One region of the Ancylobacter mangrovi genome, then DNA from elsewhere that is predicted to be linked to it. Evidence: riboswitches for the same ligand, from Rfam matches in the RefSeq annotation. Region 1 holds a riboswitch; each other region holds the start of a gene.

What was found. Region 1 has a riboswitch for thiamine pyrophosphate ahead of NVS83_RS01280 (ABC transporter substrate-binding protein). Riboswitches for the same ligand answer to the same signal wherever they lie in the genome.
Region 2: another riboswitch for thiamine pyrophosphate. It lies ahead of thiD (bifunctional hydroxymethylpyrimidine kinase/phosphomethylpyrimidine kinase); the one in region 1 lies ahead of NVS83_RS01280 (ABC transporter substrate-binding protein).
Region 3: another riboswitch for thiamine pyrophosphate. It lies ahead of thiC (phosphomethylpyrimidine synthase ThiC); the one in region 1 lies ahead of NVS83_RS01280 (ABC transporter substrate-binding protein).
Region 4: another riboswitch for thiamine pyrophosphate. It lies ahead of NVS83_RS18605 (FAD-dependent oxidoreductase); the one in region 1 lies ahead of NVS83_RS01280 (ABC transporter substrate-binding protein).

What each region holds. Positions count from the first base shown of each region.
Region 1 covers NZ_JANTHY010000001.1:294,406-297,465, reverse strand. The annotation lists gene NVS83_RS01290 (M23 family metallopeptidase) at 1-446, shown strand, start outside; gene NVS83_RS01285 (winged helix-turn-helix domain-containing protein) at 593-1,789, shown strand; TPP riboswitch at 1,877-1,993, shown strand; gene NVS83_RS01280 (ABC transporter substrate-binding protein) at 2,064-3,017, shown strand.
Region 2 covers NZ_JANTHY010000007.1:6,727-9,786, reverse strand. The annotation lists gene NVS83_RS17240 (cytochrome b/b6 domain-containing protein) at 1-451, shown strand, start outside; gene NVS83_RS17235 (DMT family transporter) at 506-1,429, shown strand; gene NVS83_RS17230 (Lrp/AsnC ligand binding domain-containing protein) at 1,438-1,680, opposite strand; TPP riboswitch at 1,939-2,037, shown strand; gene thiD (bifunctional hydroxymethylpyrimidine kinase/phosphomethylpyrimidine kinase) at 2,096-2,914, shown strand; gene NVS83_RS17220 (MFS transporter) at 3,014-3,060, shown strand, end outside.
Region 3 covers NZ_JANTHY010000006.1:204,150-207,209, forward strand. The annotation lists gene thiC (phosphomethylpyrimidine synthase ThiC) at 1-1,637, opposite strand, end outside; TPP riboswitch at 1,718-1,846, opposite strand; gene NVS83_RS16360 (lytic murein transglycosylase) at 2,007-3,060, shown strand, end outside.
Region 4 covers NZ_JANTHY010000007.1:309,821-312,880, reverse strand. The annotation lists gene NVS83_RS18610 (MHYT domain-containing protein) at 1-1,740, shown strand, start outside; TPP riboswitch at 1,795-1,916, shown strand; gene NVS83_RS18605 (FAD-dependent oxidoreductase) at 1,965-2,969, shown strand; gene thiS (sulfur carrier protein ThiS) at 2,947-3,060, shown strand, end outside.

The sequences.
Region 1 (3,060 bases):
GGCGCACCCACCCGGTGCTGCACGACCGGCGCTTCCACGAGGGCGTCGACTATGCCGCGCCCTACGGCTCGCCGGTCGCGGCGGCGGGGGCGGGCGTGGTGGAGATCATCGGCAAGGAATGGGGCTACGGGAAATATATCCGCATCCGCCACGACCTCGGCTACGAGACCGCCTATGCCCATGTCTCCGGCTTTCCGCGCGGCCTGAAGGTCGGCGACCGCGTGCGCCAGGGCCAGACCATCGCCTATGTGGGCTCGACCGGCCTGTCGACCGGGCCGCATCTCTATTACGAGGTCTGGATCAACGGCCGCCGCGTCAATCCGCTCAAGGTGCGGCTTCCGGGCGGGCGGATGCTCGACGGCAAGGTGCTCTCCAAGTTCCAGGACGAGGAGCAGCGCATCGACGAACTGCTCGACGTGCCCGTCGGCGTCGCCGCCGGCCCTTGACTGGCGCGGCGAACGCGGCAGGGTTCGCGCGCGACCCACTGGCCTTGCGAATCCTCAGATGACCAGCATCGGCACCTTACGGCCCTCATCCGCGGCCCCGACGCCTCCCGTCCGCTCCAGCGCCCCGGATCGGTGAGAAGGTCGCGATGCAGCTTTCCAACGCCGATGCGCGGCGCATCTTCATCGCCCGGCAGGGGCTGAGCCAGCCGCGCGGCCGGCTCGACAAGGCCGGGCTGCTCGCCCTGATCGAGGCGATCGGCTTCGTGCAGGTGGACAGCATCGCCACGGTCGAGCGCGCCCATCACCACATCCTGTTCGCCCGCAATCCGGGCTACCGGCGCGAGCACCTCACCGCGCTGCTGGAGAAGGACGGCGCGCTGTTCGAGCACTGGACTCACGACGCCGCCATCATCCCCAGCGCCTTCTACCCCTACTGGAAGCACCGCTTCGCGCAGGCGCGCGAGCGCCTCGCCGAGCGCTGGCGGAGCTGGCACGAGAACGGCTTCGAATCCTATGTCGACCACGTGCTGGAGCGGGTGCGGCGCGAGGGCCGGCTGATGGCCCGCGACTTCGAGCAGGACCCCGAAACCGGCAAGCGCCCGCCCGGCGGCTGGTGGAACTGGCACCCGGAGAAGACCGCGCTCGAATATCACTGGCGCACGGGCACCTTCGCCATCGCCGCGCGCGAGGGCTTCCAGAAGGTCTACGACCTCGCCGAGCGGGTGATCCCCGCCGGCCCCTATGCGGGCGAGGTCGACCGCGCCGCCTTCGTCGACTGGGCCTGCGCCTCGGCGCTGGAGCGGCTCGGCTTCGCCACCCATGGCGAGATCGCCGCCTTCTGGGACCTCGTCTCGCCGGACGAGGCGAAACGCTGGGTGGGGGAGAACGCGCACCGCCTTGAGCCGGTCTCCATCGCGCTGGCCGACGGCAGCCGCGCCCGCGCCTCGCATGCCTTCGCCGGCGCGCGAGAGGCGTTCGACGCCCTGCCCGCCCCGCCCTCGCGGCTGCGCGTGCTCAGCCCGTTCGACCCGCTGCTGCGCGACCGCAACCGGGCGGAGCGCCTGTTCGGCTTCAATTACCGGATCGAGGTGTTCGTCCCGGCACCGAAGCGCGTCTACGGCTACTACGTGTTCCCGATCCTCGAGGGCGATCGCATGGTCGGGCGGATCGACATGAAGGCCGACCGCAAGACCGGCACGCTCGACGTGCGCCGGCTGTGGCTGGAGAAAGGCGTGCGCGCCTCCGCCGGCCGCCTCGACGCGCTCGACGCCGAGCTCGCCCGCATCGCCCGCTTCGCCGGCGTGGAGCGCACCGTCTATCTCGACGGCTGGCGGGGCGGCTGACCCCGTCCCGGCCCAGCCCACGCCTACCCCGCTCCCGCCCGTCGCTTAGCCGGCCATTTGCCCCGCTTCGCCCGCTCTGCTAGCCTTCGCGCATCCGAGGGGTGTCCCGCGGCCCGCATGGGCCAAGGGGCTGAGATGGCAGCCGCCAGACCCTTTGAACCTGATCCGGGTCATGCCGGCGAAGGGACGGAACGTCGGCGGGCCGCTTCGCGGGTTCCCGCGCCGCAATCCCCCCGAAAGCTCATGCGCCGGATCTCCGAACGGGAGGAGATCCATGTTCACGCCCGCTACCCTGAAGACCCTCGCCGCGGGGGCGCTCGCCCTCGCCCTGTCCTTCACCCCCGCCGCGGCGGCGGACAAGCTCACCGTCCTGCTGGACTGGTACGTCAACCCGGACCACGCGCCGCTGGTGATCGCCAAGGAGAAGGGCTTCTTCAAGGCCCATGACCTCGACGTCGAGCTGGTGCCGCCGGCCGACCCGTCCGCCCCGCCGCGCCTCGTCGCCGCCGGGCAGGCCGACATCGCGGTCAGCTACCAGCCGAACCTCTATCTCTCGGTGAAGGAGGGCCTGCCGCTCGCCCGCATCGGCACGCTGGTCTCCACCCCGCTCACCGCGCTGGTGGCGCTGAAGGACGGGCCGATCAAGTCGATCGCCGACCTCAAGGGCAAGACGGTCGGCTATTCGGTGGCCGGGCTCGAAGACGCGCTGCTCGGCACCATGCTCGCCGATGCCGGGCTGAAGCCGTCCGACGTCACCATGGTGAACGTCAACTTCGCCCTCTCCCCGGCGTTGGTGGCCGGCAAGGTGGACGCGGTGATCGGCGCCTACCGCAATTTCGAGCTCACCCAGATCCGCCTCGCGGGCAAGGAGCCGGTCGCCTTCTTCCCCGAGGAGCACGGCGTGCCGGTGTTCGACGAGCTGATCTACGTCGCCCACAAGGACAAGCTCGGCGACCCGCGCCTCAAGCGCTTCCTCGCCGCGGTCGAGGACGCGACCATCTACATCCTCAACCACCCGGACGACGCTTGGGCGGTCTTCGTCAAGGCCAACCCCAAGCTCGACGACGAGCTCAACCGCACGGCGTGGAACGACACGCTGCGCCGCTTCGCCCACGCCCCGGCGGCGCTCGACAGCGCGCGCTACGCCCGATTCGGCACCTTCATGAAGCAGCACGGGCTGATCGACACGGTGGAGCCGGTCGCCACCTACGCGCCCGTCCTGCCGTGATCGAAGGCTCCAGCACCGCCGGCGGCCGCGCGAATGCGGCCGC
Region 2 (3,060 bases), on a different contig from region 1:
CGGCTACGGCCTCGGCCTGCTGCGCGGGCGGCCGGCGCATTATCTCGGCCACAACCCGCTCGGCGGGTGGATGGTGATCGCGCTGCTGCTCGTGGCGGCGGCGCAGGCGCTGACCGGGCTGTTCACCACCGACGACATCATCGTCTACGCGCCGATGACGGCCGTGGCGAGCGACGAGACCATCGCCCGCGCCTCCGCCCTCCACCAGCAGATCTACCCGATCCTGCTGGGGCTGATCGCGCTGCACGTCGTCGCCAACATCGCCTATTCGGCGCTGGGCAGCGACAACCTGATCGCGGCCATGATCCTCGGCCGCAAGCCGGCGGGGCGCTATGTCGATCCCGCGCCGGCGACGCCGGGCTCGGTCGCGCTCGCCATCGCCTGCCTCGCCGTGGCGGTGCTGGTCGTCTTCGGTGGCATCGCGCTGGCCGGGGGCAATCCTTTTCCGTGATTCTCTTCCCGACCCGCTTGCGGGCCGGGAGGACTCGTGCTCCTTGGCGCCATCATGAACGCCCTCAGGGGGATCGCGCTGCAAGTCGGCGCGACCTTCGTCTTCACCGTAATGTCGGCCCTCGTCCGCATCGTCTCGGATCGCATTCCGACCGGCGAAGTGGTGTTCGCGCGTTCCTTCTTCGCCCTGTTCCCGCTGCTCGCGCTGCTGGCCTTCCGGGGCGAGATCAGCGCGGCGGTGCGCACCGCGCATCCGGTCGGGCACATCATGCGCGGCACCATCGGCGTGTTCGCCATGGCCTCGTCCTTCTCCGCGCTGGCCCTCATCCCGCTCGCCGACGTGACCGCGATCAGCTTCACCGCGCCGCTGCTGACGGTCGCGCTGGCGGCGCTGATGCTGGGCGAGAAGGTCCATGTCTACCGCTGGAGCGCGGTGTTCGTCGGCCTGATCGGCGTCGTCATCATGCTGTGGCCTCATCTCGGGGGCGGCTTCGCCAGCGGCCATGGAAGCCTCGGCGCGCTGATCGCCCTGTTCAGCGCCGCCTGCACCGCGGGGGCGATGATCCAGGTGCGGCGCCTGACCTCCAGCGAGACCACGGCGGCGATCGTGTTCTATTTCCAGGCGCTGGCCGCCGTCGCGGGCCTTGCCACCGCCGCCTGGGGCTGGGTGCTGCCGAGCGCGGGGGACGCCGTGATGCTGGTGTCGATCGGCTTCCTCGGCGGGGTCGGGCAGATATTGCTCACCGAGAGCTATCGCTCCGCACCGGCCTCGGTGGTGGCGCCCTTCACCTATTCGGCGATGATCTGGTCGCTGCTGCTCGGCTTCGTGCTGTTCCGCGAGGTGCCGCCGCTGCTGGTGCTGGTCGGCGCCTCGGTGGTCATCGCGGCCGGGCTGTTCGTGATCTGGCGCGAGCAGCGGCTCGGCATCGAGCGGGCCGCCGCGGTCGAGGCGACGCCGCCCACGGGCCCGGCCGCCTGACGGCGCCGCTAGCTGGCGAAGGCCTTGAAGGTGATGATGGTGCGCGTGTCCTGAATGCCAGGAATGCGCTGGACCTTCTCGTTCACGAAATGGCCGATATCCGTGCCCTCGGCGACGTAGAACTTCACCAGGAGATCGAATTCGCCGGCGGTCGAATAGACCTCGGAGGCGATCTCGGCATCGGCGATGGCGTTGGCCACCTCATAGGAGCGGCCGAGCTGGCATTTGATCTGGACGAAGAAGGGGACCATCGCGGCTTCCAGGCACGGTTCAGGGTGCGCAACAGGAACAGAACGGCGACCCGCGCGCAACCCCCCGGCGCCCGCGCTGCGGATCGCACGCGGGGACACCGCGCGACCCTCGCCCCCGCCCGAGGCATCGGCCGGTCCGCGCGAGGATGCGGGCCCGGAGCCGCCGCCTGGTCGGCCCTTTCAGGCTCTGAAATGACCTTGGGGCAGGCTCCCCGGCACGTCTTGCCAGCCGCCCATGCTTCGCCTATGCCTCGCAGGATGATCGCGTTGGGGTGCCGTCGAGGCTGAGAGGCAATCCTGCCAACCCACGAACCTGATCCGGGTCATGCCGGCGGAGGAAACGGGTCGCGCTCACCGGGCGGGAGACCGCGCCGGCGGGCCGCTTCTCTTCCTTGCCACGACGGGAGGCGTGCCGATGACTGATGCAGCGGCGCAGAGCGCGATTGCGGTGACCATAGCCGGCTCGGATTCGGGCGGTGGCGCCGGAATCCAGGCGGACATCAAGACCTTCTCGGCGCTCGGCGTCTATGGCGCGAGCGTCATCACCGCGCTCACCGCGCAGAACACGCTGGGCGTGACCGGCATCCATGACGTGCCGCCGGCCTTCATCACCCAGCAGATCGAGGCGGTCTATTCCGACCTCGACGTCGCGGCGACCAAGATCGGCATGCTGTCGCGGCCGGAGGCGATCCTCGCGGTGGCCTCGGGGCTCGACCGCCACCAGGTGGCGAATGTGGTGCTGGATCCGGTGATGGTCGCCGCCTCCGGCGACCGGCTGCTGGTGCCCGAAGCGATCGCGACGCTGCGGGCCGAGCTGCTGCCGCGCGCGCGCCTCATCACCCCCAACCTGCCCGAGGCGGCGGCGCTGCTCGACGAGCCGCAGGCGACCAGTCTCGATGAGGTTCGCGCCCAGGCCGAGCGGCTGCTGGCGCTGGGGCCGAAGGCGGTGCTGGTCAAGGGCGGGCACAGCGAGGGGCCGGAGAGCGTCGACGTGCTGGTGGACGCGGACGGGGTGCATGAATTTCGCGGCCCGCGCATCAACACGCAGAACACGCACGGCACCGGCTGCACGCTGTCCTCCGCCATCGCCGCCGGCCTCGCCAAGGGCGAGGATCTGCGCACCTCGGTGCAGGCGGCCAAGCATTATCTCTCGCGCGCGCTGGCGCGCTCGGACGAGCTCCATATCGGCCACGGCCACGGCCCGGTGCACCACTTCCACGCCTTTTGGAGCTAGGCTGCCGGCCGGAGCGGAAGGCGCGCCCTGACGCTACGGCTCGCCAGCCGCCAACGCGCCTGCTAACGAGAGGCGCCGTTCCCCCGTGAGTGCCCGATCGTGCCCGCCGTCGCGCCGCGCCATTCGATCGCCGTCGTCTATGCCGG
Region 3 (3,060 bases), on a different contig from region 1:
GTGTCGGGATCGAGCGCGAGGTTGAACTGGTCCTGCCAGCGGAACTCGAAGCGGGCGCGCGAGAGCGCGTCGTCCCAGGCGCGCGCCAGCGGGTGGCCCTTGGCGAGGTCGGCGGCGTGGGCGGCGATCTTGTAGGTGATGACGCCGGTCTTCACGTCGTCGCGGTTGGGCAGGCCGAGATGCTCCTTCGGCGTGACGTAGCAGAGCATGGCGGTGCCGAACCAGCCGATCATCGCCGCGCCGATGGCGCTGGTGATGTGGTCGTAGCCCGGGGCGATGTCGGTCGTCAGCGGCCCGAGCGTGTAGAAGGGCGCCTCGCCGCAGGCGGCGAGCTGCTTGTCCATGTTGGCCTTGATCTTGTGCATCGGCACGTGGCCGGGTCCCTCGATCATCACCTGGCAGTCGTTGGCCCAGGCGATCTGCGTCAGCTCGCCCAGCGTCTCGAGCTCGGCAAACTGCGCGGCGTCGTTGGCATCGGCAATGGAGCCGGGGCGCAGCCCGTCGCCCAGCGAGAAGGTGACGTCATAGGCGCGCATGATCTCGCAGATCTCGGCGAAGCGCTCATAGAGGAAGCTCTCGCGGTGATGGGCAAGGCACCACTTGGCCATGATCGAGCCGCCGCGCGAGACGATGCCAGTCACGCGGTTCGCGGTCAGCGGCACGAAGGGCAGGCGCACGCCGGCATGGATGGTGAAATAGTCCACGCCCTGCTCGGCCTGCTCGACCAGCGTGTCACGGAACACCTCCCAGCTCAGGTCCTCGGCGACGCCGCCGACCTTCTCCAGCGCCTGGTAGATCGGCACGGTGCCGATCGGCACGGGCGAGTTGCGCACGATCCAGTCGCGGATGTTGTGGATGTTGCGTCCGGTCGAGAGGTCCATCACCGTGTCGGCGCCCCAGCGGATCGCCCACACCATCTTGTCGACCTCGTCGGCGACCGAGGAGGTGACGGCGGAATTGCCGATATTGGCGTTGATCTTGACCAGGAAGTTGCGGCCGATCGCCATCGGCTCCAGCTCGCCATGGTTGATGTTCGCCGGGATGACGGCGCGCCCGCGCGCCACCTCGTCGCGCACGAATTCGGGCGTCACCACGTCGGGAATTGATGCGCCGAAATCCTCGCCGTCGCGGATGATGTCGCGCACGCGCTCGCGCAGGCCGTTCTCGCGGATGGCGACATATTCCATCTCCGGCGTGACGATGCCCGCGCGCGCATAGGCCATCTGCGTCACCGCCCCATCGCGGGCGCGCAGCGGGCGCCGGTGGAGCGGGAAGGGCGCCACCAGCCTTTCGGCCGAGACGTGGCCGTTGTCCTCCGGCTTCACGAGGCGGCCGTCATAGTCCTCGACGTCGCCGCGTGCGCGCACCCATTCCTCGCGCGGGCGGGGCAGGCCGGCCGCGATGTCGATGAGCGCCGCCGGGTCGGTATAGGGGCCGGAGGCGTCGTAGACGGCGAGGTTCGGCTCGCCGGCCGAGGGGTGGAGCTGGATTTCGCGGAACGGTACGCGGAAGCCGCGCGCGGGGCATTCGGCATAGATGCGGCGCGAGCCGGGAATCGGCCCGGTGGCGACGCCGATGTCGCCCGCCTCCCGAGGGGGAACGGCATTGTGCGGCGGCTTTTGCGGGGTGGTCGTCATGTGGATCTCCTGAACCATCGGTTGGGAGACCCGGGCAGTGTGACGTCAGGGGAAAGATGGCGTTGCGCGGTCGGCACGAGGCGCCATTCGGTTCCGATCCCTTCGCCGGCATGACCCGGATCAGGTTCGAAGGGTCAACGCGTCGCGAAAGCCCGAAGGCTCCGCCGGCGATTTCTCAGCCCCCTAGCGGGGCTCCCCTTGGAACGACGCCATAGTCGACCAAAGGCGGAGCCCGGTCAATTCGCCGGAGGGACGCCTTCGTGCCCGTTCGCCCCGCCGATTGCGTGCCCGTGACCCCGCCGTCGCCGCATTTCCTGTAGATTGCTTAGCTGTCGCCCAATCGAACACGAATCATTCGGGGGAAACTTCATGGGCCGCCTGACCACCAGGCTCCGCCGCGTCGCCATCGCGGCGGCGCTCTGTGCGCCTCTCGCCTCGCCTCTCGCCGCAAGTGCCCAGCAGCTCCAGCAATGCGGCACCAGCGGCGCCGGATTCGACGCCTGGCTGGCGCAGTTCAAGAGCTACGCGGTCTCGCAGGGCGTCTCGCCGCGTGCCGCGGCCGCCGCGCTCGACGGCGTGCGCTACGATCCCAACATCGTGGCGCTGGACCGCCGGCAGGGCGTGTTCGCGCAGAGCTTCTTCCAGTTCTCCGACCGCATGGTCGCGAACTACCGGATCCAGAAGGGGCGCCAGCTCATCAACGGCGACCAGTCGCTGTTCAACCGGATCGAGCAGCAGTTCGGCGTGCCGGGCGCGGTGCTGGTCTCGTTCTGGGGGCTGGAGACGGATTTCGGCGCCAATATGGGCGACAAGCCGACCATCCGCTCGGTCGCGACGCTGGCCTGGGACTGCCGGCGGGCGGAGATGTTCCGTACCCAGCTCCTCGCCGCGATGAAGATTATCGACCGTGGCGACCTGACCCCGCAGTCGATGCGCGGGCCCTGGGCGGGCGAGCTCGGCTCGTTCCAGTTCCTGCCCGACCACTATCTGAACTATGGCGTCGACTTCGACGGCGACGGGCGGGTCGACCTCCTGCGTTCGCATCCCGACGCGCTGGCCTCGGCCGCGAACTACATCCGCGCGCTCGGCTGGAAGCGCGGCCAGCCCTGGCTGGAAGAGGTGCGCGTGCCCAAGAACCTGCCCTGGGACCAGGCGGATCTCTCGATCAAGCTGCCGCGTTCGCAATGGGCGCGCATGGGCGTGGTGCGGGCGGGCGGCGGGCAGCTGCCGGCCGACCAGCTCACCGCATCGCTGCTGCTGCCGATGGGGCGCAGCGGGCCGGCCTTCCTCGCCTATCCCAATTTCGACGTCTTCACCGAATGGAACAACTCGCTCGTCTACGCGACCTCGGCGGCCTATCTCGCCACCCGCGTCGCCGGGGCGGGCCCGTTCGACCGCGGCGCGGGCAAGGCGATCCCGGTGA
Region 4 (3,060 bases), on a different contig from region 1:
ATGTTCGGCGTCAGTTTCGTCGTCAACGAGAATCGGCTCTCGCCGGATGTGGCCCCCGGCATCGGCAATGTCGACATCGTCATCGCGGTCAGCGCCGCCACCTTCGTGATCCTCGCCGCCGCGCTGATGGCGGCGATGTACGACCGCCGCTCCAGCCTGCTGGCCGAGCGCGAGGCGCAGATGTGGCGCGAGGGCGAGGAGCGCTACCGGCTGCTCTATCGCCGCACCCCGCTGCCGCTGCACTCGCTCAACGATGAGGGGCGGATCGAGCAGGTCAGCGACACCTGGCTGGAGCTGCTGGGCTATCGCCGCGACGACGTGATCGGCCGGCGGCTGACCGACTTCATGACTGCTGAGTCGGCACGCCAGCGGAACGAGGAGCACTGGCCCCGCCTGCTCGACGTCGGCGAGCTGCGCGAGGCCGAGTACAAGCTCGTCGCCCGCGACGGGCGGATACTCGACTGCATTCTCTCGGCCGTGGCCGAGAAGGACGAGCAGGGCCATCTGGTCAAGACGCTGTGCGGGCTGATCGACGTCACCGACCGCCGTCAGGCAGAGGAAGCGCTGCGCCAGGCGCAGAAGCTCGAAGCCGTCGGCCAGCTCACGGGCGGCATCGCCCACGATTTCAACAATCTGCTGGCGGTGATCCTCGGTAATCTGGAACTCGCCCGCAAGCGCGCGCCCACCGACCCGCGCCTCGTCACGCTGATCGACAACACCATGCAGGCGGCCCAGCGCGGCGCCGCCCTGACGCAGCGCATGCTCGCCTTCGCGCGCCGGCAGGACCTCAATCCCGAGCCGGTCGACGTGCCGGAGCTGGTGCTCGGCATGGCCGACCTTCTGCAGCGCTCCATCGGGCCGGGCGTGCGGATCGAGACCCGCTTCCCGCTCGGCCTGCCGAAGGCGAGGGTGGACGCCAACCAGCTCGAGCTGGCGCTGCTCAATCTCGTGGTCAATGCGCGCGACGCCATGCCGGACGGCGGCGCTGTGACCATCGCCGCCCGGGAGAACACGATCGCGGCTACCGAGAGCGAGGAGGAGGGCGGCGAGCTGCGGCCCGGGCGCTATTTCTGCCTCAGCATCACCGATACCGGCACCGGCATGGACACCGAGACGCTGGTGCATGCGGCCGAGCCCTTCTTCACCACCAAGGGGGTCGGCAAGGGCACCGGCCTCGGCCTCGCCATGGTGCACGGCCTCGCGGCGCAGTCGGGCGGGCGGCTCAAGCTGACCAGCCAGCCGGGCAAGGGCACCTGCGCCACCATCTACCTGCCCGTCGCCGATTGCATCGCCGGGGCCTCGCCCGAGGTGGGCGCGGAATCCGGGACGGAGACCGGATCGGAAGGCGGGGGCGCCCGCATCCTTGTGGTCGACGACGACCCGCTGGTGCTGTCGGCGACCGCGGCGATGCTGGAGGATCTCGGCTACGGCGTCTGCGAGGCGTCGTCCGGCCCGGAAGCGCTGGTGATCCTCGACCGGGAAGGCCCGTTCGACGCGGTGCTCACCGACCAGGCGATGCCGGGCATGACCGGGGTCCAACTCGCCGCCGCGATACGCGAGCGCCAGCCGGAGCTGCCGATCGTTCTCGGCACCGGCTATGCCGAGCTGCCCGCCGACGCCGGCACGGGGATGCTCAGGCTCGGAAAGCCGTTCGGCCGCGAGGCGCTGCACCGGGCGATCAGCACCGCCATGCGGCGCACGCCCGCCAATGTCGTCAACCTGTCGTCCCGGCTGCGATGACACCGGAATAATGTCGACGGCACGGTGACATTTGCCGGTTGCGCGACTATATCAACAAGCGTCCAGGGGAGCCTCGTCAGGAGGCTGAGAGGCCATCGGCGCGTCGGTGACGCGGCATGGCGACCCTTTGAACCTGATCCAGTTGAGACTGGCGGAGGGAGGCGTGCATGACATCCCCGAATGGAGCGCATGACGGAGCGGTGACAGGCCGTGCCGCCAATGCGATGCGTGTCACCGTGGTCGGTGCCGGCGTGGCCGGGCTGACCTGCGCCCATGCGTTCGCCCAGCGCGGCGCGCAGGTGACCGTGATCGAACGCAGATCGGGCTCCGGGCAGGGCTGCTCCTGGTATGCGGGCGGCATGCTGGCGCCGTGGTGCGAGCGCGAGAGCGCCGAGCCGCTGATCGCCGAGCTCGGCCTCGAGTCGCTCGCCTATTGGCGGCGCGAGGTGCCGGACGTGCCGAACGAGGGCAGCCTGGTGCTCGCCCAGTCGCGCGACCTGCCCGACCTGAGGCGCTTCTCGCGCCGCACGGAAGGCTATGAGTGGGTCGACGGCGCGCGCATCGCGGCGCTGGAGCCGGACCTCGAGGGGCGTTTCGACCAGGGACTGTTCTTCCCGACCGAGGCGCATCTGGAGCCGCGCAAGGCGCTCGCCGCGCTGACCCGCCGGCTGACCGACGAGTTCGGCATCGACGTGCGCTTCGAGGCCGACGGGCCGGACGGGGCGGGCGACGAGGCCGATCTGGTGGTCGATTGTCGCGGCCTCGCGGCGCGCGACCAACTCGCGGATCTGCGCGGCGTGAAGGGCGAGATGCTGGTGCTCTATTCCACCGAGATCGCGCTGAAGCGCCCGGTGCGGATGCTGCACCCGCGCATCCCGGTCTATATCGTGCCGCGCGGCGACGGGCATTTCATGATCGGCGCCACCTCGATCGAGAACGACGAGCGCGGGCGCGTCACCGGGCGCTCCATGCTGGAGCTGCTGGGGTCGGTCTATGCGCTGCACCCCGCGTTCGGAGAGGCCGAGATCGTTGAGATCGGTGCGGATGTGCGCCCGGCCTTCCCGGACAACCTTCCGCGCCTTCGCCGGCGCGGCAAGACCATCTATGTGAACGGGCTGTATCGCCACGGCTTCCTGGCTGCGCCGGCGCTGGCGCGCCGGGCGGCGGAACTGGCGTTCGACGGGACCCGTTTCCCGGAGGTTATGGATGAAGATCCTCGTGAATGGTGAATCGGCCGACACCCGGGCCGGCACGCTCGCCGAGCTTCTCGGCGAGCTGGGCCTCGGCGAGGCCATCGTCGCGACGGCGCTGAACGGCGCC